Regions from separate parts of the Comamonas sp. SY3 genome, predicted to be linked through region 1. Evidence: predicted binding sites of a transcription regulator. Region 1 holds the regulator's gene; the other holds the start of a gene.

Region 1 (11,232 bases):
GGCAATCGGCGCCGCTTTGCCAGCAAGACAGTGCATAAGCTATGCACATAAGCACCAATAAAAAAGCCGCACAGCATCAAAAATGATAGCTGTGCAGCCAATGAATATGGTAGGGCGTGAGGGACTTGAACCCGCGACCAAAGGATTATGAGTCCTCTGCTCTAACCAACTGAGCTAACGCCCCGGCACCACCACTTGCCGGGATCCCCGGCGAGTGAAGCTTTGCATTCTAGCGTTTATTTCGGATGGCTCAGTGCGTTGGAGACGAGCTTTGAGGTGATTCCAACGATCTGAATCATCTTCTCGTAAGGCATGCGTTTGGGGCCGATGACGCCCAGGGTGCCCACCACTTTGCCATTGACCTGGTAGGGGGTGCTGACCACCGAAAGCTCCTCGACGGACAGCAGCTGGCTCTCACCGCCGATGTAGATTTGCACACCTTCGGCGCGGTTGGAATTCTCCAACAAGTGCAGGATCTGGGTCTTTTGTTCGAACAGGTCAAAGGCCCGGCGCAGGTTGGTCATGTCGTTGCTGAAATCGCTGACGGCCAGCAGGTTGCGCTCGCCGGCAATCACCAGTTCATGCGGGGCGGCTTCGGCATCTTCATCCACATTCACCGCCGCCAGCATCAGCGCGGCAATCTCGTCGCGCAGGCTGTCGACTTCCTTGCGCAACAGCTGCCGCACCTGCTCCATCGCCAGTCCGGCGTAATGGGCATTGAGGTAGTTGGCGGTCTCGATCAGCTGGCTCTGGGAATAGTCCGATTCGGTGAAGATCACGCGGTTTTGCACATCGCCTTCGGGCGAGACTAGGATCAGCAAAATGCGCTTTTCCGACAGGCGCAAGAACTCGATATGCCGGAACGAGGAGCTTTTGCGCGGCGCCTGCACCACACCGACAAACTGCGACAGCTCCGACAGCACGCCTGCGGCGCTGGTGATGACCTTTTGCGGTTGCTCAGGCGCAATTTCGGCGGCGACGACCTGGTCCGCATCCACCGTCAGCATCGTGTCGACAAACAGGCGGTAGCCCTTGGCGGTGGGAATGCGGCCGGCGGAGGTGTAGGGGCTGGCGATCAGGCCCAGGCTTTCGAGGTCGGCCATCACGTTGCGGATGGTGGCCGGCGAAAAATCCAGTCCGGGCTCCTGCGTGAGTGCACGGGATCCCACCGGATGGCCATCCGCAATATAGCGTTCCACCAGGGTTTTGAGCAGCAGCCGGGCACGGTCATCGAGCATGGGCGCATTTTATCCGTGTCCGCCGGTCCTGGCGGCAGGTATTGCGCGGACCGAGGGTAATGCAGGGGCCGGGGCAGTGCCGGATGCCCGAACACCGGAGCGCCGCAACGCTCGGAAGGGCTGCGCTGCTCTGGATTTTTGTAGCCATGCAACAATGGCGCTGTGGCTGCCCGGTGCGTCTGCCTGCACACGCCCGAGTGACTTCAGGCCCAGCCCTGGCTACCGGCGCGGCATGCCTTCGCAGGGCAGGCAGCAGCTGCAACCTGGGGCTGCTCAAGAAATTCAAAAAGATTGCGTCACTTTGGTGATGTAATTTGCGTATGCAGTCTCGCTTTCAACATATTGCCCTGATCGGCAAACACCATGCGCCCCCCACTGCCGAGGTGCGCCAGCAGTCCTATGCGGCCTTCAGCCAGATCGCCTGCTATATCGAGGCCCAGGGCGGCACTGCATTCCTGGAGAAGGAAACCGCCGCCTTCACCGGCATGGAACACTACCCCACGCTCAGCATGCAGCAGATCGGTGAGCGCTGCGACCTGGTCATCGTGCTGGGCGGTGACGGCACCATGCTCGGTGTGGGACGCGAGTTGGCCCAGTACAACACGCCGTTGGTCGGCATCAACCAGGGGCGCCTGGGCTTTGTGACCGACGTGCCGCTGCAGACCTTCATGGGCCCGCTGTCGGCCATCCTGGCCGGCGAATACGAAGAAGAAGTGCGCTCGATGATCCACGCCCGCGTGATGCGCGAAGGCCAATGCGTCTTCGAGGCCCTGGCCTTCAACGATGTGGTGGTGAACCGGGGCGGTACCTCGGGCATGGTCGAGCTGCGGGTCGAGGTCGATGGCCAGCTGGTCGCCAACCAGCGTGCGGACGGTCTGATCATTGCGACACCGACGGGCTCGACTGCCTATGCGCTGTCGGTCGGCGGCCCCATCGTGCACCCGACGGTGCCTTGCTGGGTGATGGCGCCGATTGCACCCCACATGCTGTCCAACCGGCCCAGCGTGATTCCGGACACGCAGGAAATTTCGATCGAGGTGATTGGCGGGCGCGATGTCGCTGCCAATTTCGACATGCAGTCGCTGGCCTCCATCCTGCGCGGTGACAAGATTCTGGTGCGCAGCGCGCCGCACAAGGCGCGCTTTCTGCACCCCCGTGGCTGGAACTACTACGCCACCTTGCGCAAAAAGCTGGGCTGGAACGAAGGGGGCATCACGCCATGAGCCTCAGACGCATTGGCTTGCGTGATTTCGTCATCGTCGAGCAGCTGGAGGTGGATTTCCAGACCGGCTTCACGGCGCTGACGGGCGAGACGGGCGCCGGTAAATCGATCCTGATCGATGCATTGCAGCTGGTGCTGGGGCACCGCGCCGACACCGGCTTTGTGCGCCAGGGCGCCAGCCGCGCCGAGTTGATGGCCGAGTTCGATACGCCTGCCACGCTGGAAGGCTTTCTCAGCGACAACGACATGCCGGGCGAAGAAACCCTGCTGCTGCGCCGCGTGATCGATGCGCAGGGCAAGAGCAAGTTCTGGATCAATGGCGTGCCCGCCACCGCCACGCAGCTGCGCAGCATTGCCGGCGCGCTGGTCGATATCCATGGCCAGCATGCCTGGCAGGGGCTGACCCAGCCCGAATCGGTGCGCCAGCTGCTCGATGCCTATGCCGGCGCCGACAGCACGCCCACCCAGCGCGCCTACGCGCTGTGGCGCAGTGCCGACAAGGCCTTGCAACAGGCCCGCAGCATGGAAGAAACCCACCAGCGCGAGCGCGAACGCCTGCTCTGGCAGATTGCCGAAATCGACAAGCTCGCGCCCGGCCCCCAGGAATGGGAAGAGCTCAACACCCAGCACGGGCGCCTGTCCAATGCCCAGGCCTTGATGGATGCGGCCAACAATGCCATCGCCAGCCTGGAAGGCGAAGACGGTGGCGCCATCACGCAGGTCAACCGCAGCCTGCACGCGCTGCAGGACCAGGCCCATGTGGAGCCCGGTTTCTCCGCGATGGCCGAGTCGCTGGAGTCTTGCCTGGCCCAGCTCGAAGACGTGATGCGCTCGCTCAACGGCTACCTGCGCCATGCGGAGCTGGACCCGGACAAGCTCGAACAGCTGGACCAGCGCCTGGGCAGCTGGATATCGCTGGCGCGCCGCTACAAGCGTGCGCCCGAAGACCTGCCCGCGCTGCTGCAGGGCTGGCATGCCGAGCTGCTGGCGCTGGAGGCCTCGTCCGACATGGTGCAGCTCACCAAGAATGCCCAGCAGGCGCAGGAGGCCTACCAAAAGGTAGCCGCCACGCTGAGCCAGGCGCGCCAACAGGCGGCCAAGCGCCTGTCCAAGGCCATCACTGCGGCGATGCAGGACCTGGGCATGGCCGGCGGCCGTTTTGTGGCGCAGGTCAGCCCGGCGCGCGAACCGCGCAGCGATGGCATCGACGATGTGGAGCTGCTGGTGGCCGGCCACCCGGGCACCGACCCCAAGCCGATCGCCAAGGTGGCCTCGGGCGGCGAGCTCTCGCGCATCTCGCTGGCAATTGCGATCTCGACCAGCCAGCTCGGCCAGGCACCCACACTGATCTTTGACGAGATCGACTCGGGCATTGGCGGCGCCGTGGCCGATTCGGTCGGCCGCGTGATGCGGGCACTGGGGCGCGACCGACAGGTGCTGGCCGTGACCCACCTGGCCCAGGTGGCCGCGCGCGGCGACCACCACCTCCTGGTGGCCAAGCAGCGCAGCAAGGGCGGCACCACCAGCCATATCCGCACCGTGGCCGATGACGAGCGGATCAATGAAATTGCCCGCATGCTCGGCGGCGAGAACCTGTCTGCGACGAGCCGGGCCCATGCCCAAGAGATGATTGCCGGAGGAATGAATGACCGTTAAGACATCCCTCTCACAGCCGCTCGAAGTGGTGGTCATCACCGGCATGGCCGGCTCGGGCAAGTCCGTGGCGCTGCACGCGCTTGAAGACGTGGGCTACTACTGTGTGGACAACTTTCCGCCCGAGCTGCTGCAGGCGCTGGTGTCGCTGGAGCAGTGGCAGCATGGCAGCCGCGTGGCCATCGCCATCGATGCGCGCAGTGCCAAGGGCCTGTACCTGGTGCCTGCGCAGCTCGACCGCCTGCGCGCCGCTGGCGCCCAGGTACGGCTGATCTACATGGATGCGCAGCGCGATACGCTGATGCGCCGCTTTTCCGAAACCCGCAGGCGCCATCCGCTGACCAACGAAAAACTGCAGGAAGGCCCGCGCGCGCTGGTGCAGATGATTGAGGAAGAGCGCGCGTTGCTGGCCGATCTGCGCGAACAGGCCCATGTCATCGACACCAGCAATATGCGCGGCTCGCAGCTGCAGGCGCAGATCAAGGACTGGATCCAGGCACCGCAATCGAGCCTGACCTTGCTGTTCCAGTCCTTTGGCTTCAAGCACGGCATCCCGATAGACAGCGATTACATGTTCGATGTGCGCATGCTGCCCAACCCCTACTACGAGCCCGAGCTGCGCCCGCACACAGGATTGGAAGCGCCGGTCGCCAACTTTCTGGCTCAGCAGCCCAAGGTGCTGCAGATGCAAAACGACATCATCCGCTTTCTGGACAACTGGCTGCCGGAGCTGGTGAAAAACCACCGCAGCTACGCCACGGTATCGGTGGGCTGCACCGGCGGCCAGCACCGCTCGGTCTACCTGGTCAATGCGCTGGCCCAGCACTTTGGAGACCGCTGGACCACCTTGCAGCGCCACCGCGAACTGGGCGGCAAGCACAGCGGATAAAGCCTTGGCTATTCGGTGCGCAAAGCGACGCTGAGCTGGTCCACCACGTTCGCCCAATCGGCATCGGCGGTGATGCTCTCCCGCAAAAAGCGCGCCTGTGCGGGCGACCAGAACGGAGCGTCTGCCATCAGCAAGGTGTCGGGCAGCGGGCGGTGCGTTTCGATGAACGCGCGAATCGATGCATCGTCATCGGGCAGGCCCAGTTGCTGGAACAGGGACGAGAACGGATGGACAGTGGGTTCCATGGCGCACTTTCAAAGCAAAAAGATGGCTGCAGTCTAAGCGCCGCCCAGCGGTGCCCATTGCAGGACAAGCACTGCAATCGACGCCAGTGCCTGCTGCCCCGGCCCGCCTCAGAACCCGCGCTGCAGCAGACTGCGAACGGGTGCAGGCAGGCCCACATCCGGCCACTGTGCGGGCAGCACCCACTGGCCCGGCTGTGCCGGCACAAAATCCGCAGCAACGGGGACCCGCACTGGATGCAGATGCAAATCCTTGTGGGTAAGCACATGCAAAAAAGCGGCGCCATGCACCGGCGCTGACGTGGCACCGTGCCGGGCCGCCTGCTGGAGCAGTGCCTCTTCGCTGTCGCAGACCGGCATGCAGAACAGGCCGGCCCAGATGCCCGGTGCCGGGCGCTTTTCCAGCCAGATGGCGCCATCGGGCCGTTGCCAGCACAGCAGCCACCAGCTGGCGGCACTGCGCTTCAATTTCTTGGTCTTGACGGGATAGCGCTCGGGCTGGCCCTGGCGGTGCGCCACGCAATCACCGTGCACCGGGCAGAGCAGGCAACTGGGCTTTTTGGCGGTGCAGATCGTGGCACCCATGTCCATCATGCCCTGCGTGTAGCGCGGCATGTTGCGCGCCAGGTCGGTGGTGGGCAGCAGGTCTTCGGCCAGCGCCCAGAGCTTTTTCTCGGCAGCGCTGCTGGCCAGGTCGTCCTCAAAGCCCAGCACGCGGGTGAGCACCCTTTTGACATTGGCATCCAGAATGGCAGCCCGCTGTGCAAAGCAGAACGAGGCGATCGCGCCTGCGGTCGAGCGGCCAATGCCGGGCAAGGACGAGAGCTCTTCCACCGTGTGCGGGAACGCACCGCCAAAGCGGTCCATCACCTCCTTGGCGCAGCGGTGCAGGTTGCGTGCGCGGCTGTAGTAGCCCAGGCCGCTCCACAGCGCCATGACTTCTTCATCGCTGGCCGCAGCCAGATCGGCCACCGTGGGGCAGCGCTGCAAGAACCGCTCGTAGTAGCCCAGCACAGTGCTGACCTGGGTTTGCTGCAGCATGATCTCGGACAGCCAGACGCGGTAGGCATCCTGGGTGTTCTGCCAAGGCAGGTGGTGTCTTCCGTGGACTGTCTGCCAGGCCACGATCTGTTCGGAAAATCGGCTCACAATCGCTGTTCTCGGGGGATGGAATAGTTATCGGGGGCTGTGGGGGCGGCCGCGCTGGAGCGGCCCGCCAGCCCTGTGTTTATCTGTGTTTATTTCTGGCAGCGCTTGCAGAAATAGGTGCTGCGCTGCCCTTGCTTGATGACCTGCACCGGCTGGCCGCATCGCGGGCAAGGCGCTCCGGCCCGGCCATAGACGCTGGCCTGCGCCTGGAAAGCACCGGCATAGCCATTGACCTGGACAAAGTCGCGCAAGGTGCTGCCGCCCAGTGCAATCGAGCGGGTCAGCACTTCGACAATCGCCGCATGCAGGCGCCGCGCCTGGGGCCGCGTGGTCTGGTTGGCCGGTTTGGTGGGCGCTATGCCGGCCAGGAACAGCACCTCACTGGCGTAGATATTGCCCACGCCGACGACCACCTGGCCGCCCAGCAGCAGCTGCTTGATAGGCATGCGCGATTTTTGCAGCCCGGCCCACAGGTGCTCAAAGCTGAAGCCGGCGCCCAAGGGCTCCACGCCCAGGTTGGCCAACAGCTTCGCGGCCATGCCCGATTCGGTGTCGGGCGACCACACCACCGCACCAAACCGGCGCGGATCATGCAGGCGCAGCAGGTGCTGGTCGGTGAACAGGTCGAAATGGTCATGCGGGCCGGCAGGCGCATCCATCGGGCTGACCTGCAGGCTGCCGGACATGCCCAGGTGTATCAGCACCACACCCTGGTCCAGCGCCAGCACGATGTACTTGCCCCGGCGCTGCACATCGGTGATGGTGCGGCCAGCCAACGCTGCGGTCTCGATGCCCAGCGGCCAGCGCAAAGGTTTTCCGATCCGCACGGACGCAATGCGCGCGCCTTGCAGCGGCGCAATCAGTCCTCGCCGCGTGACTTCCACTTCTGGTAACTCTGGCACTTTCTTCCTTCTGCAAGGCCCTTGGGCATCGTTTATTATGGGCCGATGACGCAAAAACTTCGTTTACTGGCTTATTTTCTGGCCTCCGGCCTGATGGCACCCGCGTTTGCAGCGCCTGCCCAAGCACCGCAGCCCGGCGCTGCCCAGCGGCAGCTGGCGCTGGCGGCAGCCCAGCGGGCCGACGACGCCAGAGTCGAGCTGGATGCGGAGCTTTTTTACGAACTGCTGCTGGGCGAAATGTACGCCTACCGTGGTGATGCGGCGACCAGCGTGGAATTGCTGCTCGACGCAGCCCGCCGCTCGGGCGACGAAAAGGTCTACCAGCGCAGCGCGCAGCTGGCGTTGCTGTCGCGCTCTGCCAGCCGCGCCACCGAAGTGGCCGAGGCCTGGAAAAGCGCCTTCCCGCAATCGCGCGCGGCCAGCCGCTACATGCTGCAGGTGATGCTCTCGACCAACCATGGCGAGGAAACCGGTCCGCTGCTCAAGCAGGAAATCGCGCTGGCCAAGCCCGATGAAAAGCTGGAATGGATTCGCGCCATTCCCAGCATCTACCGGCGCCTCAGTGACCAGGCCCTGGCCGCCCGCATCGTGCGCGAGGCGCTGACCCCCGAACTCGAAAACCCCGCCACCGGCCCCGAGGCCTGGGCCGCCATCGGCCGCATGGAGCTGGCCGCAGACCAGAAGACCGAGGCACTGGCCTCTGCCCGCAGATCGCTGCAACTCAATCCCGACAACGAGAGCGCGGCCAAGCTGGCGGCCGACCTGGTCAACGCCGGTGTACCCGGCGTTGAATCGCTGGTGGTGGATTTTCTGAACAAATCCAAGAGCGGCGAGGCCCACCTGGCCTATGCGCGCAGCCTGATGAACGCCGAGCGCTTTGCCGAGGCCAAAACCCAGCTGGAAAACGCCACGCGCCTGAGCCCCGAATCCGCCGATGCCTGGATGCTGAAGGCGGCGCTGGAAGCCCAGCTCAAGCAGTACACCGAGGCCGATGTCTCGCTGCTCAAGCTCGACACCCTGATCGACAAATTCCCCTCGGCGGTGCTGCAGCGTGAAGTGCGCATCCAAAGCCTGATGCTGCGCGAGCAGATGGCCGAGGCCCAGCAGAAATGGGCTGAGGCCGACCGCTGGGCCGATGAGATCGCCAAGGCCGGCAACACCGCGCTGGCCACCTTGCGCAAGGCCTCCATTCAGATGCAGCAGGGCAACTACGATGCTGCGGCGGTCTTGCTGGACCAGCTGCCCGAAGGCAATGCCGGCGAAGCGCGCGCCAAGCTGGCCGCGCAGGTGCAGCTGCAAAAAACCGCCAAGAACTATGCACAGGCGCTGGATCTGCAGAGCCGCCTGGTCGCACTGCAACCGCAGGACCCGGACGCGCTGTACGAGCAAGCGATGCTCGCCGAGCGCATGAACAACATGGAGCTGGCCGAGACCCAGCTGCGCAAGCTGATCGAGCTGCAGCCCGATTTTCACCATGCCTATAACGCGCTGGGCTACTCGCTGGCCGATCGCGGCCTCAAGCTCGACGAAGCCAAGCGGCTGATCGAGAAGGCGCTGAGCATGTCACCCGGCGACCCCTTCATCACCGACAGCCTGGGCTGGGTGGAGTTCAAGCTGGGCAACCTCGATCGCGCCGCCGAACTGCTGGAGCAGGCTTACACCAAGCAACCCGATGCCGAGATTGGTGCCCATCTGGCCGAAGTCTGGTGGAAACAGGGCAAGAACCGGCCCGCCGAAGAGCTGTTGCGCACCGTTCTGAAGACAGCGCCGAACAATGACATGGTCAAGAAGACCTTCGAGCGCCTGGGCATCCAACCATGAAGGTGCAGCGCAGACACCTCTGCCTGGCCGCAGCAGGCGCTGCCCTGCTGCCCATGCTCTCGGCCTGCAGTACCGCAGCGCGCCAACTCGAGGCCGCACCGGGCGTGACCTACTGGTCGGGCCGCATGTCGGTGCAGGTGCTCGACAGCCCACCGCAGAGCACCAGTGGCAGCTTCGAGCTGTCCGGAAGCCCCGCATCGGGCGAACTGGTGCTGCTCAACCCGCTGGGCAATATCGTCGCGCGCGTGCAATGGTCGCCCGGCCAGGCCAGCGCGCAGCAAGGCACGCAGACGCGCCAGGCCAGCTCGCTCGACGAGTTGACACAAAGCTTGCTGGGCACCAGCTTGCCGATTGCCGCGCTGTTTGACTGGCTGCAGGGCAAACCCACCGAGGCGGCCGGCTGGCAGGCCGACCTGGAGGCCCACAGCGAAGGGAAAATTCTGGCCCGCCGCATCGATCCACGTCCCGAGGCGAGCCTGCGCATCGTCCTCGACGCGCGATGATTTTTTTGTGAGACCGAGATCCATGCGTACGCTGTACGACGTTCCTGCGCCTGCCAAACTCAACCTGTTCCTGCATATCACCGGCAGACGCGCCGATGGCTACCATCTGCTGCAGTCGGTGTTCATGCTGATCGATTGGGCCGACACCCTGCACTTCGAGCTGCGCAGCGGCGGCCAGATCAGCCGCGAAGACCTGAACACGCCGCTGCCTGCCGATGACCTGATCACCCGCGCCGCCAGGGCTTTGCAGCAGGCCACTGGCTGCCGCCAGGGTGTGCACATCGGCGTGCACAAAAACCTGCCAGCCCAGGCTGGTATGGGCGGCGGCTCATCGGATGCGGCCAGTACCTTGCTGGCGCTCAACCAGCTCTGGGATCTGAAACTCTCGCGCAGCGAACTGCAGCGCATCGGGCTGACCTTGGGCGCCGATGTTCCTTTTTTTATTTTTGGAAAGTCGGCTTGGGTCGAAGGAATCGGTGACATAATACGTCCACTCGAAAACGAGCAGCAACTAGCAGACACCGCGCTGGTAGTTGTGAAGCCGCAAGAGGGTCTGGATACGAAATTAATTTTTTCAAGTCCGAACCTAAAACGCGATTCAGAAGCTGCTACAATGACGAGCTTCGCTGCAGAGAACTTTGACTTCGGTCGAAACGACTTGCAGCCGGTCGCAGAAAGCCTGTGCCCTTCGATAAAAAAAGTTTCTGACTTTTTGAAATCACAAGGATTACATGCTAGAATGACGGGCTCAGGTAGCGCAGTTTTCGCAGTGAAGAAAATGCAAGCTAATAGCTGCCAGAGCAGTTTTTCACAAGACTGGACAGTGAAAGATTGCACAAGTCTGATGGAACACCCTCTCAGAGGTTGGACCCAAGACTGAAAGTTTTAAAGGATTGGTGATGCTTAGCACCAATTCTTGTAGGGGAGTCGCCAAGCTGGTTAAGGCACCGGATTTTGATTCCGGCATGCGAAGGTTCGAATCCTTCTTCCCCTGCCATATTTCTTACCGCGTACAAGCAACGCACACAGCTAACCCATACCCACTGGGACGCTATGCAAGACCATCATCCAGACTTCATGGTTTTCACAGGCAACGCCAACCGCGAGCTTGCCTCTGAAATTGCACAACACCTCCATACCTCCCTGGGTAACGCCGACGTAGGCCGTTTCTCTGACGGTGAAGTCACCGTCGAGATCAAGCAAAACGTTCGTACCCGCGATGTGTTCGTGGTGCAGCCCACCTGCGCTCCCACCAACGACCACCTGATGGAACTGCTGGTGATGGTCGACGCGTTGAAGCGCGCATCGGCCGAGCACATCTGTGCCGTGATCCCCTATTTCGGCTATGCCCGCCAGGACCGCCGTGTCCGCTCGACCCGCGTGCCCATCACGGCCAAGGTCGTTGCCAACATGCTCCAAGCCGCTGGCGTCAGCCGCGTGCTGACCATGGACCTGCATGCCGACCAGATCCAGGGCTTTTTCGATATTCCTGTCGACAACATCTATGCATCGCCTGTGCTGCTGGGCGACCTGCGCCAGAAGAACTACGAAGACCTGATCGTCGTGTCGCCGGACGTGGGTGGTGTGGTGCGTGCACGCGCACTGGCCAAGCA
Region 2 (11,232 bases), on a different contig from region 1:
TGCCGGTGCCCATGGGTCTGCTCGCGGCCTTGGCGGTGATCGTCACGTCGGCCACCGTGGTCATCTATGGCAAGGCCTTGTGGGATCCGGTGGACGTGGCGGCGCGCATGACGGGCGCTGCAGTGCTGATCGCCCTCATCGTGCTGCTGGTGGACACGGTGAGTGTCAACCTCGCCGCCAATCTGGTGGGGCCTGCCTATGACTTTTCGGCGCTGAACCCCAAGCGCATCAGCTACCGCACCGGCGGCTACATCACCGTGGCGATTGCGATTTTGATGATGCCCTGGAAGATTCTGGAATCCACCCAGGGCTACATCTTCACCTGGCTGATCGGCTACTCCGCGCTGCTGGGCCCGATCGCCGGGATCCTGATGGTCGACTATTTCCTGATCCGCCGCACCCAGCTGGATGTGGAAGAGCTCTACCGCGAGGGCGGGAAATACAGTTACTCCGGCGGCTGGAACTGGGTGGCCGTTGCCGCCTTTGCCTGCGGTGTGGCGCCCAATATTCCGGGCTTTCTCAACGCCGCGTTTCCTGCCAGCTTCCCCAATGTGGGGGCCCTGTTCAAAGACCTGTACGCCTATGCCTGGTTCATAGGCCTGTTCATCGCCGCCGTGGTGTACCGCATCGGCATGGCCAGCCATGTGGCGGCTTCACAGGCCCTGCTGCGGCGCGCCTGAGCAGCAGCTGCCGCCCTTTCTGTGACCTGAATACCAAGGAGAGACATGCTGAGCACAGCCAGCCACCCCCTTCTGATCCGAGGTGGTACCGTCGTCAATGCGGACCGTGAAGAGCGCGCCGATGTGCTGCTGGTGAACGGCAGGATTGCGGCCGTCGGTGAAGGGGCTGCGGCCCAGGCGCCGGCCGGCACCGAAACGCTGGATGCCAGCGGCCAGTATGTGATGCCCGGCGGCATCGATCCGCACACGCATATGCAGTTGCCCTTCATGGGCACGGTGACGGCCGATGACTTTTTCACCGGAACCGCTGCGGGACTGGCCGGCGGCACCACCAGCATCATCGACTTTGTGATTCCCGCGCCCCAGGAGCCGCTGATGGAGGCCTACCGCAGGTGGCGCGGCTGGGCCGAGAAGTCGGCGGCCGACTACTCCTTCCATGTGGCGGTGACCTGGTGGAGCGACCAGGTGCGCGAGGACATGGGCGTGCTGGTGCGCGACGAGGGCATCAACAGTTTCAAGCACTTCATGGCCTACAAGAACGCCATCATGTGTGACGACGAAACGCTGGTCAACAGCTTCCGGCGCGCGCTGGAGCTGGGCGCGATGCCCACGGTGCATGCCGAAAACGGCGAGCTGGTGTACCTGCTGCAGCAGGAGGTGGCGCGCATGGGCATCACCGGCCCGGAAGGCCATCCGCTGTCGCGCCCGCCCATGGTGGAAGCCGAGGCCGCCAACCGGGCCATTGCGATTGCCGATGTGCTGGGCGTGCCCATCTATGTGGTGCATGTGAGCTGCATTGAGGCGGCAGATGCGATTGCCCGCGCCCGCGCGCGCGGCCAGCGCGTCTACGGCGAGGTGCTGGCTGGCCATTTGACGATTGACGACAGCGTCTACCGCCATCCCGACTACGCCACTGCCGCCGCCTATGTGATGAGCCCGCCGTTCCGCCCCAAGGAGCACCAGGAAGCGCTGTGGCGTGGCCTGCAGGCCGGGCATCTGCACACCACGGCGACGGACCACTGCACCTTCTGCGCCGAGCAAAAGGCGGTGGGCCGGGACAATTTTGCCAAGACGCCCAATGGCACCGGCGGCGTAGAAGAGCGCATGGCCGTGGTCTGGGATGCGGGGGTGAACACCGGGCGTCTGACGCCCAGCGAGTTTGTGGCGGTCACCTCGGCCAATACGGCCAAGCTCTTCAACGTCTATCCGCGCAAGGGCTTTATCGGCGTGGGCGCCGATGCCGATGTGGTGCTCTGGGACCCCAAGGCCACGAAGACCTTGTCGGCCAAGACCCAGCATTCCAAGGGCGATTTCAACATCTTTGAAGGCCGGCAGGTGACGGGCTTGCCCAGCCACACCATCAGCCGAGGCCGGGTGGTGTACGCCAACGGCGACCTGCGGGCCGAGAAGGGCGCGGGCCAGTATTTCAAGCGCCCGGCTTTTGGCCCCAACTTCCAGGCGGTGCAAAAGCGTGCGCAAGAGACGGCGCCGACGGCCGTGGCGCGTGCGCAATGAAACAAGGAGATCGAGCATGGACACGAAAGTGAAGACCGATACCAGCCAGCTGCGCATCAATGGCGACCGGCTCTGGGCATCGCTGATGGAGCTGGCCCAGATTGGTGCGACGGCCAAAGGAGGCGTGTGCCGCCTTGCCTTGACCGACCTGGACCGCCAGGGGCGCGACCTGGTGACACGCTGGGCCAGAGAGGCGGGTATGACCGTCACCATCGACAAGATCGGCAATGGCTTCATGCGCCGCCCGGGCCGCAACAACAGCCTGCCGCCGATCATGACGGGCAGCCATATCGATACGCAGCCCACCGGCGGCAAGTTTGATGGCAACTATGGTGTGCTTGCCGGCATCGAGGTGGTGCGCACGCTCAACGACCATGGCATCGAGACCGAGGCGCCCATCGAGGTGGCCTTCTGGACCAACGAGGAGGGCTCGCGCTTTGTGCCGGTGATGATGGGCTCGGGCGTGTTTGCCAAGGCCTTCAGCCTGGAGCATGCCTATGCCGCCAAGGATACCGATGGCAAGAGCGTCAAGGACGAGCTGGAGCGCATCGGCTACATCGGCCCGCAGGAGCCGGGTGACCACCCGATTGGCTACTACTTTGAAACCCATATCGAGCAAGGCCCGGTGCTGGAGGACCATGACAAGACGATTGGTGTCGTGACCGGCGTGCTCGGCATCCGCTGGTATGACTGCACGGTCACCGGCATGGAGGCGCATGCCGGCCCCACGCCGATGGCGCTGCGCAAGGATGCGTTGCAGGTCGCCACCCAGGTGATGCAGGAAGTGGTGGCCTGCGCGCACCGCCACCCGCCGCACGGGCGCGGCACGGTCGGCATGGTGCATGTGCACCCCAACAGCCGCAACGTGATTCCGGGCGAGGTGAAATTCAGCATCGACCTGCGCAATGCCACCGATGCCGATTGCGAGGCGATGGACCAGGACATCCGCGCGGTGGCCCAGCGCATCAGCCAGGAGACCGGTCTGCCGATCAGGATCGATCTGGTATCCAGCTACACCGCGCAGCCCTTCAACCCCGATTGCATCGATGCCGTGCGGCGCGGCGCGCAGATGCTGGGTTATTCCCATATGGATGCCGTCTCGGGCGCGGGCCATGATGCCGTCTACATGGCGCGCCTGGCGCCCGCGGGCATGATCTTCATCCCCTGCAAGGATGGCATATCGCACAACGAGATCGAAGACGCCAAGCCCGAGCACATCACCGCAGGTTGCAATGTGCTGCTGCATGCGATGCTGGAGCGCGCCTGCCGCTGAGTCGGTGCGGATGGGATGGCTGCAGGTGCTACTTTCTGCAGCGATCCGGCTATGCAAGGGCATGGCAGGGTTGCGAACCTTCGCCCTAGACGATAAAAAACCCGGCCACCTTGACGGTGCCGGGTTTTGGGTGTCTGGCACCCAGCCCGCAAGAGGTCTTGCAGGCTTGGCGGTGCGCTATGACAGCCGGGGCAATTACATGCCCATGCCGCCCATGCCACCCATGCCGCCCATGTCGGGCATCGCAGGAGCGGATTCAGCCTTGGGGGCTTCAGCGATCATGCACTCGGTGGTCAGCAGCAGCGAAGCCACGGACGCAGCGTTTTGCAGCGCGGTGCGGGTCACCTTGGTGGGGTCCAGGATACCCATTTCCAGCATGTCGCCGTAGGTGTCGTTGGCAGCGTTGAAGCCGAAGTTGCCATTGCCCTTGAGCACGGCATCGACCACCACCGATGGCTCGCCACCAGCGTTGGACACGATTTCGCGCAGAGGCGCTTCGATGGCCTTGAGCACCAGCTTGATACCAGCGTCCTGCTCGGCATTGCCGGTAGCCAGAGCGCCCACCGCTTGCTTGGCGCGCAGCAGCGCCACGCCACCGCCGGCCACGATGCCTTCTTCCACAGCAGCGCGGGTCGCGTGCAGCGCGTCTTCCACGCGGGCCTTCTTTTCCTTCATTTCGACTTCGGTGGCAGCGCCCACCTTGATCACGGCAACACCGCCGGCCAGCTTGGCCACGCGCTCTTGCAGCTTTTCACGGTCGTAGTCGGAGGTGGCTTCTTCGATCTGAGCGCGGATTTGCTTCACGCGGGCTTCGATTTCAGCGGCTTGGCCAGCACCGTCGATGATGGTGGTGTTTTCCTTGCCGATTTCGACGCGTTGGGCCTGGCCCAGGTCTTCCAGGGTCACCTTTTCCAGCGACAGGCCCACTTCTTCAGCGATCACCTTGCCGCCGGTCAGGATGGCGATGTCTTCCAGCATGGCCTTACGGCGGTCGCCGAAGCCAGGAGCCTTCACAGCCACAACCTTCAGGATGCCACGGATGGTGTTGACCACCAGGGTTGCCAGTGCTTCGCCTTCGACGTCTTCTGCAATGATCAGCAGCGGACGGCCGGCCTTGGCCACGGCTTCCAGCGTAGGCAGCAGGTCACGGATGTTGCTGATCTTCTTGTCGAACAGCAGCACGAAGGGGTTGTCCAGGATCGCGGCTTGCTTTTCTGGGTTGTTGATGAAGTAGGGCGACAGGTAGCCACGGTCGAACTGCATGCCTTCAACGACGTCGAGTTCGTTGTCCAGCGACTTGCCTTCTTCGACGGTGATCACGCCTTCCTTGCCGACCTTGTCCATCGCGTCAGCAATGATCTTGCCCACGGATTCGTCGGAGTTGGCGGAGATCGAACCGACTTGGGCGATTTCCTTGGAGGTGGTGGTGGCCTTGGATTGCTTCTTCAGCTCTTCCACCAGCGCAGCGACAGCCTTGTCGATACCGCGCTTGAGGTCCATGGGGTTCAGGCCGGCGGCCACGTACTTGGAGCCTTCGCGCACGATGGCTTGGGCCAGCACGGTAGCGGTCGTGGTGCCGTCACCAGCGATATCGTTGGTCTTGGAAGCCACTTCCTTCACGAGCTGGGCGCCCATGTTCTGCAGCTTGTCCTTGAGTTCCACTTCCTTGGCCACGGACACACCGTCCTTGGTCACGGTGGGGGCGCCGAACGAACGCTCGAGCACCACGTTGCGGCCCTTGGGGCCCAGGGTCACTTTGACGGCGTTAGCCAGAATGTTCACGCCTTCAACCATGCGTGCACGTGCTTCACCGCCGAATACTACGTCTTTTGCTGCCATTTTTGGCTCCTAAATACTTGAAAACTTGAAATGAGAATGAATGCTCGGGAAAGAAAGCGTAGCGAGCAGGTGTCAGGCTAGGCGCACGGAGCACAGCAACCGGAACGTACTTGGGTACGTGAGGATTGCGAGCACCGCGCAACGACGCATGACGCCTGCGCAGTAGCTTTATTTCTCGACGACAGCGAACAGGTCTTCTTCCTTCATGACCAGCAGTTCATTGCCGTCCACCTTGACCGATTGGCCGGAGTACTTGCCGAACAGCACGCGGTCGCCGACCTTCACGCCCAAGGTGATGGACTCGCCCTTGTCGTTCTTCTTGCCTGGGCCAACCGCCAGCACTTCGCCTTGGTCTGGCTTTTCAGCAGCGTTGTCGGGGATGTAGATGCCCGAAGCGGTCTTGGTTTCGTTTTCCAGACGCTTAACGATCACGCGATCGTGCAGAGGACGCAGGTTCATAACAACTCCTTCAATTTCAATACCAGGTTGGATGAAAGATGGCCCGGCAGCCGCCGCGCCAAATACGCAAAAATTTTTGAGAAGCGGTGGTTTTAGCACTCTACCCCTTCGAGTGCTAATAATAAGGTCATTTGATGACAGTTCAAGACTGCGGGGGTGAAAAATTCGTGGCGGACGCGTTGCCTGTTCACGAACCCTCACTGCGGAAATGACGCAAGCGGCGATAGATGCTTGGCATCTTGCTATCAAAATGGATGCAGCGCAGGCGGTTGGCCGATGCAGCGCAGCGCCCCCGGGCCGCGATATCTGCGCGGTGCCGAGCCTCTTGGTGGCACAGCCTGCAAGCTGCCAGCAGCGGCTCAGCCGGGCAGGTCAATCTTGAGCGTGGCCGACAGCATCTGCACCAGCAGGGTCTCGGCCTGGGCGAAATCACCAGCATCGAGCGCTGCCTTGTCCTGCAGCAATGCAAACTGGGTTTGCTGGTCGACATAGCCTTGGGTGATGGCCCAGATGCTGAACATCAGGTGCTGGAAGTTGACCGGCGCGATCAGGCCTAGGCCTGCCCAATGCGTGAACGCCGCCACATTGGCCGCCAGCAATGGTGCGATGCGTTCGCGCACTGCGGAGGCGGCAAATGGCGCACCGGCAATCATCTCCTTGGTGAACAACTGGCTGCCGAAAGGGCGGGTACGCGCGAACTCGAACTTCTCACGGATGTACTGGCGGATCTGCTGCGCCGGGTCTCCATCCTTGGACAGGCCCGTCATATGGCCCAGCCAGTCATCGATCACCGATACCAGCACGGCCTGGTACAGCGCCTCTTTGCTGGGGTAGTAGTACAGCAGGTTGTGGCGGCTGAAGCCGGCGTCCTGTGCGATCTGCTCCAGCGGTGCACCTTCAAAACCCAGCAACGCGAAATGCCGCTCTGCCGAGCCCAGGATCATGTCAATCTTGCGCAGGCGGGCTGCACTGGGTTTGCGCGCCATCGCTGCAGTGGCAACTTGCGCGTGGGCTTGCGGTGTCGGAAGGGCATCATTCATGAGCCCGTATTGTCTGGCATTTGGGAGGCCTTGCAGCCAGACATGAATAGCGCTGCACCGCAGACAAGAAAAAAGGCAACGCATCGCGTTGCCTTGCTGACCAAGCAGTGCCTTGCGGCACCGGGCATATTGCCCGGCTTGGTTTTCTTATTGTGGGCGGCTGTTGGTCGGGAAAGGCCATGCAGCATTGGTGCTGAGCACGGTCTTGACGGGCTCTGCAGCAGCAGGCGCAGCAGCAGCTGGGGCCTTGGCAGGAGCGGCAGCCTTCTTTGCGGGAGCGGCCTTCTTGGCAGGTGCTGGAGCCTTGGCAGGAGCAGCAGCCTTCTTGGCTGGAGCAGCGGCCTTCTTCGCAGGAGCGGCAGCCTTCTTCGCAGGAGCAGCGGCCTTCTTCGCAGGAGCAGCAGCCTTCTTGGCTGGAGCGGCAGCCTTCTTGGCTGGAGCAGCGGCCTTCTTCGCAGGAGCAGCAGCCTTCTTGGCTGGAGCTGCGGCCTTCTTCGCAGGAGCAGCAGCCTTCTTGGCTGGAGCAGCGGCCTTCTTCGCCGGAGCTGCAGCCTTCTTGGCTGGAGCTGCGGCCTTCTTTGCCGGAGCTGCAGCCTTCTTGGCTGGAGCTGCGGCCTTCTTTGCCGGAGCTGCGGCCTTCTTGGCAGGAGCAGCAGCCTTCTTCGCAGGAGCGGCAGCCTTCTTCACGGCAGTCTTGGCGGCTGCGGTGGATTTGGTTGCGGGCTTGGCGGCGGTCTTCTTTGCGGCGGCTGGCTTAGCAGCTGCCTTTTTGGCAACGGCCTTGGCAGCAGGCTTTGCAGCTGCCTTGGTGGCGGCTGGCTTGGCAGCGGCCTTTGGCTTTGCAGCAGCCTTGGGGGCGGCTGCCTTGGTTGCGACTGCCTTCTTGGCAGTTGCCTTGGTGTCAGCAGTTTTCTTGCTTGCTTTGGACGTTGCCATGCTCTTCTCCTTCGGGTCAATTTAGAAAGCAGACTTCATGCCTGATTGAATTCGACACGAAGTTTTGATAGCAAACTGAATTGTGCATCAGCTGCTAGCAACTGGCATAGTGCAAACCTCAATAAAGACGCCAAATTTCACAGTTTTCTCTCAGGAAAACCACATTCTGACGGGGTTTGCACATCAAGGTCGGCGTCAATCCCAGGAAAGCGCGCCGCCGGACTGGTATTCGATGACGCGGGTCTCAAAGAAATTTCTCTCTTTTTTCAGGTCGATCATCTCGCTCATCCACGGGAACGGATTGTCCTCGTTGGGGTACAACGCATCGAGGCCGATCTGCGTTGCGCGGCGGTTGGCGATGTAGCGCAGGTAGCCTTTGAACATCGCGGCGTTCATGCCCAGCACACCTCTGGGCATCGTGTCTTCTGCGTATTGATATTCAAGTTCGACTGCTTGAATAAACAAGGCCTTGATCTCGTCCTTGAATGCAGCAGTCCAGAGGTCAGGGTTCTCCAGCTTGAGCTGGTTGATCAGGTCGATGCCGAAGTTGCAGTGCATGGACTCGTCGCGCAGGATGTACTGGTACTGCTCGGCCGCGCCGGTCATCTTGTTCTGCCGGCCCAGCGCCAGGATCTGCGTGAAGCCCACATAGAAGAACAGGCCCTCCATCAGACAGGCAAACACGATCAGGCTTTTGAGCAAGGTCTGGTCCGTCTGCGAGGTGCCGGTCTGGAAGTTGGGGTCCATGATCGCGTCGATGAACGGGATCAGGAAAGCATCCTTGTTGCGGATCGAGGGGACCTCGTTGTAGGCGTTGAAGATCTCGGATTCATCCAGCCCGAGCGACTCCACGATGTACTGGTAGGCATGGGTGTGGATGGCTTCCTCGAATGCCTGGCGCAGCAGAAACTGGCGGCACTCGGGCGCGGTGATATGGCGGTAGGTGCCCAGCACGATGTTGTTGGCGGCCAGTGAATCGGCCGTGACGAAAAAGCCCAGGTTGCGCTTGACGATGCGGCGCTCGTCCTCGGTCAGGCCATTCGGGGATTTCCACAGCGCGATGTCGCGCGTCATGTTGACCTCTTGTGGCATCCAGTGGTTGGCACAGGTAGCCAGGTATTTCTCCCAGGCCCATTTGTATTTGAACGGCACCAGCTGGTTGACATCGGTCTTGGCGTTGATGATGCGCTTGTCGGCGGCGTTGACCCGCTTGAACATCGCTGCAGGTGGTGGTGCAGCGGGCAGCGCAGCAGTGGCTGCGAGCGGTGCCAACGCGTCGATGGAATCTTCTTCAAAGCTCAGCATGGGTGGTGCGCTCCTGGTGGGGGCCGGTGTGGTGGTTCAGGTTCGGACGATGTGCGGGAGTCACTGGCAGGCTTCGCAGCCGGGATCATCCATGGCGCAAAAGCGGATGTCGGTGCCGGGCGCGGTGGGCTGGGCAGCGGCCGCGGCTGCCACCGCTTGGGCTGCGGGCGCGGCCTGGCTGCTGGGCACGGCATTGAGTACGCGGCTTTGGATGGTGGACTTTTCAGCCTGCGTGGCGCTGGTGGTGCGCAGGTAGTACGTGGTCTTGAGGCCGCGCACCCAGGCGAGCTTGTAGGCATCGTCGAGTTTCTTGCCCGATGCCCCTGCCATATAGATATTGAGACTCTGCGCCTGGTCTATCCATTTCTGCCGCCGCGAGGCCGCTTCCACCAGCCAGACGGGATCGACTTCAAAGGCCGTGGCATACAGGGCCTTGAGCGCATGGGGCACGCGGTCGATGGGGCGCAGCGAGCCCTCAAAATGCTTGAGGTCCATCACCATCACGTCGTCCCACAGGCCCAGCTTCTTGAGGTCGCGCACCAGGTACTGGTTGATCACGGTGAACTCGCCCGAGAGGTTGGACTTGACCGACAGGTTGCCAAACGAGGGTTCGATGGAGGCATCGACACCGACGATGTTGGAGATCGTGGCGGTGGGTGCGATGGCCACGCAGTTGGAATTGCGCATGCCGTCCTGCGCGATCTTGCGGCGCAGTGCTTCCCAGTCCAGCTGCATGCTGCGGTCCACCTGGACATAGTCGGCATGGCCTCGGGCCTGGGCGAGCAGGTCCAGCGTGTCCAGCGGCAGAATGCCCTGGCTCCACAGCGAGCCAGGGTAGCTGCTGTAGACACCGCGCTCGCGCGCCAGCTCGGTCGATGCCCAATAGGCGTAGTAGCAGACCGCCTCCATCGAGGTGTCGGCAAACTGCACCGCCGCATCGCTGGCGTAGGGGATGTGCAATTGGTAAAGGCTGTCCTGGAAGGCCATGATGCCCAGACCCACCGGGCGGTGGCGCAGGTTGGAGTCGCGCGCCTTGTCCACCGCGTAGTAGTTGATGTCGATGACGTTGTCGAGCATGCGCATGGCCGTGGCGACGGTGCGCTTGAGCTTGTCATGGTCCAGTGCCAGGCCGCCTTGCCCGTCATCTTTCAGGTGGCGCGCCAGGTTGACCGAGCCCAGGTTGCAGACGGCGGTTTCCGTGTCGCTGGTGTTGAGCGTGATCTCGGTGCAGAGGTTGGAGGAGTGCACGACGCCCGCATGCTGCTGTGGCGAGCGCAGGTTGCAGGCATCCTTGAAGGTGATCCAGGGGTGGCCGGTCTCGAACAGCATGGACAGCATCTTGCGCCACAGATCGACCGCCGGCAGCGTCTTGCTCAGCGCCAGTTCGCCGGTCGCGGCCTGGGCCTCGTAAGCGGTGTAGGCCCGCTCGAAATCCTTGCCAAAGCGGTCGTGCAGGTCAGGAACGTCCGAGGGTGAGAACAGGGTCCAGGTCCCTTTTTCCATGACCCGTTGCATGAACAGGTCGGGAATCCAGTTGGCGGTGTTCATGTCATGGGTGCGGCGGCGGTCATCACCGGTGTTCTTGCGCAGCTCCAGAAACTCCTCGATGTCCAGGTGCCAGGTCTCCAGGTAGGCGCAGACGGCGCCTTTGCGCTTGCCGCCCTGGTTGACGGCGACGGCCGTGTCGTTGACCACCTTGAGAAAAGGCACCACGCCCTGCGACTCGCCATTGGTGCCCTTGATGCGGGCACCCATCGCACGCACGGGGGTCCAGTCATTGCCCAGGCCCCCGGCAAACTTGGACAGCAGCGCGTTCTCGCGGATCGCATCGTAGATGCCGCCCAGGTCATCGGCCACCGTGGTCAGATAGCAGGACGACAGCTGCGAGCGCAAGGTGCCGCTGTTGAACAGGGTGGGGGTGGACGACATGAAGTCGAACGACGAGAGCAGGTCATAGAACGCAATGGCCCTTGCATTGCGGTCGTCCTCCTTCAGCGCCAGGCCCATGGCCACGCGCATGAAGAAGGCCTGGGGCAGCTCGATGCGCTGCTTGCGCACATGCAGGAAATAGCGGTCGTACAGAGTCTGCAACCCCAGGTAGTCAAACTGCAGATCGCGCTCGGGCTGGAGGGCTGCGGCCAGGCGCGGCAGGTCGAAGTCCAGCATCTCGGGCGCAAGCAGTTCA

The links. The regulator HrcA, encoded in region 1, represses chaperone genes, less so after heat shock. The targets are predictions, from matches to a motif close to TTAGCACTCNNNNNNNNNGAGTGCTAA.
Region 2: a site for HrcA is predicted at 5,859-5,885, ahead of ACCQ08_RS16605 (co-chaperone GroES). Genes of this name have one in related genera too.

What each region holds. Positions count from the first base shown of each region.
Region 1 is NZ_JBGTYN010000006.1:120,693-131,924, forward strand. It holds tRNA gene ACCQ08_RS10230 (tRNA-Ile) at 108-184, opposite strand; gene hrcA (heat-inducible transcriptional repressor HrcA) at 237-1,238, opposite strand; gene ACCQ08_RS10240 (NAD kinase) at 1,559-2,461, shown strand; gene recN (DNA repair protein RecN) at 2,458-4,116, shown strand; gene rapZ (RNase adapter RapZ) at 4,106-5,002, shown strand; gene ACCQ08_RS10255 (DUF2789 domain-containing protein) at 5,011-5,247, opposite strand; gene mutY (A/G-specific adenine glycosylase) at 5,356-6,396, opposite strand; gene mutM (bifunctional DNA-formamidopyrimidine glycosylase/DNA-(apurinic or apyrimidinic site) lyase) at 6,483-7,295, opposite strand; gene ACCQ08_RS10270 (tetratricopeptide repeat protein) at 7,341-9,116, shown strand; gene ACCQ08_RS10275 (outer membrane lipoprotein LolB) at 9,113-9,619, shown strand; gene ispE (4-(cytidine 5'-diphospho)-2-C-methyl-D-erythritol kinase) at 9,642-10,499, shown strand; tRNA gene ACCQ08_RS10285 (tRNA-Gln) at 10,540-10,616, shown strand; gene ACCQ08_RS10290 (ribose-phosphate pyrophosphokinase) at 10,673-11,232, shown strand, end outside.
Region 2 is NZ_JBGTYN010000013.1:82,002-93,233, forward strand. It holds gene ACCQ08_RS16585 (NCS1 family nucleobase:cation symporter-1) at 1-680, shown strand, start outside; gene hydA (dihydropyrimidinase) at 726-2,195, shown strand; gene ACCQ08_RS16595 (Zn-dependent hydrolase) at 2,212-3,468, shown strand; gene groL (chaperonin GroEL) at 3,664-5,307, opposite strand; gene ACCQ08_RS16605 (co-chaperone GroES) at 5,476-5,766, opposite strand; gene ACCQ08_RS16610 (TetR family transcriptional regulator C-terminal domain-containing protein) at 6,126-6,806, opposite strand; gene ACCQ08_RS16615 (histone H1) at 6,954-7,742, opposite strand; gene ACCQ08_RS16620 (ribonucleotide-diphosphate reductase subunit beta) at 7,938-9,047, opposite strand; gene ACCQ08_RS16625 (ribonucleoside-diphosphate reductase subunit alpha) at 9,108-11,232, opposite strand, start outside.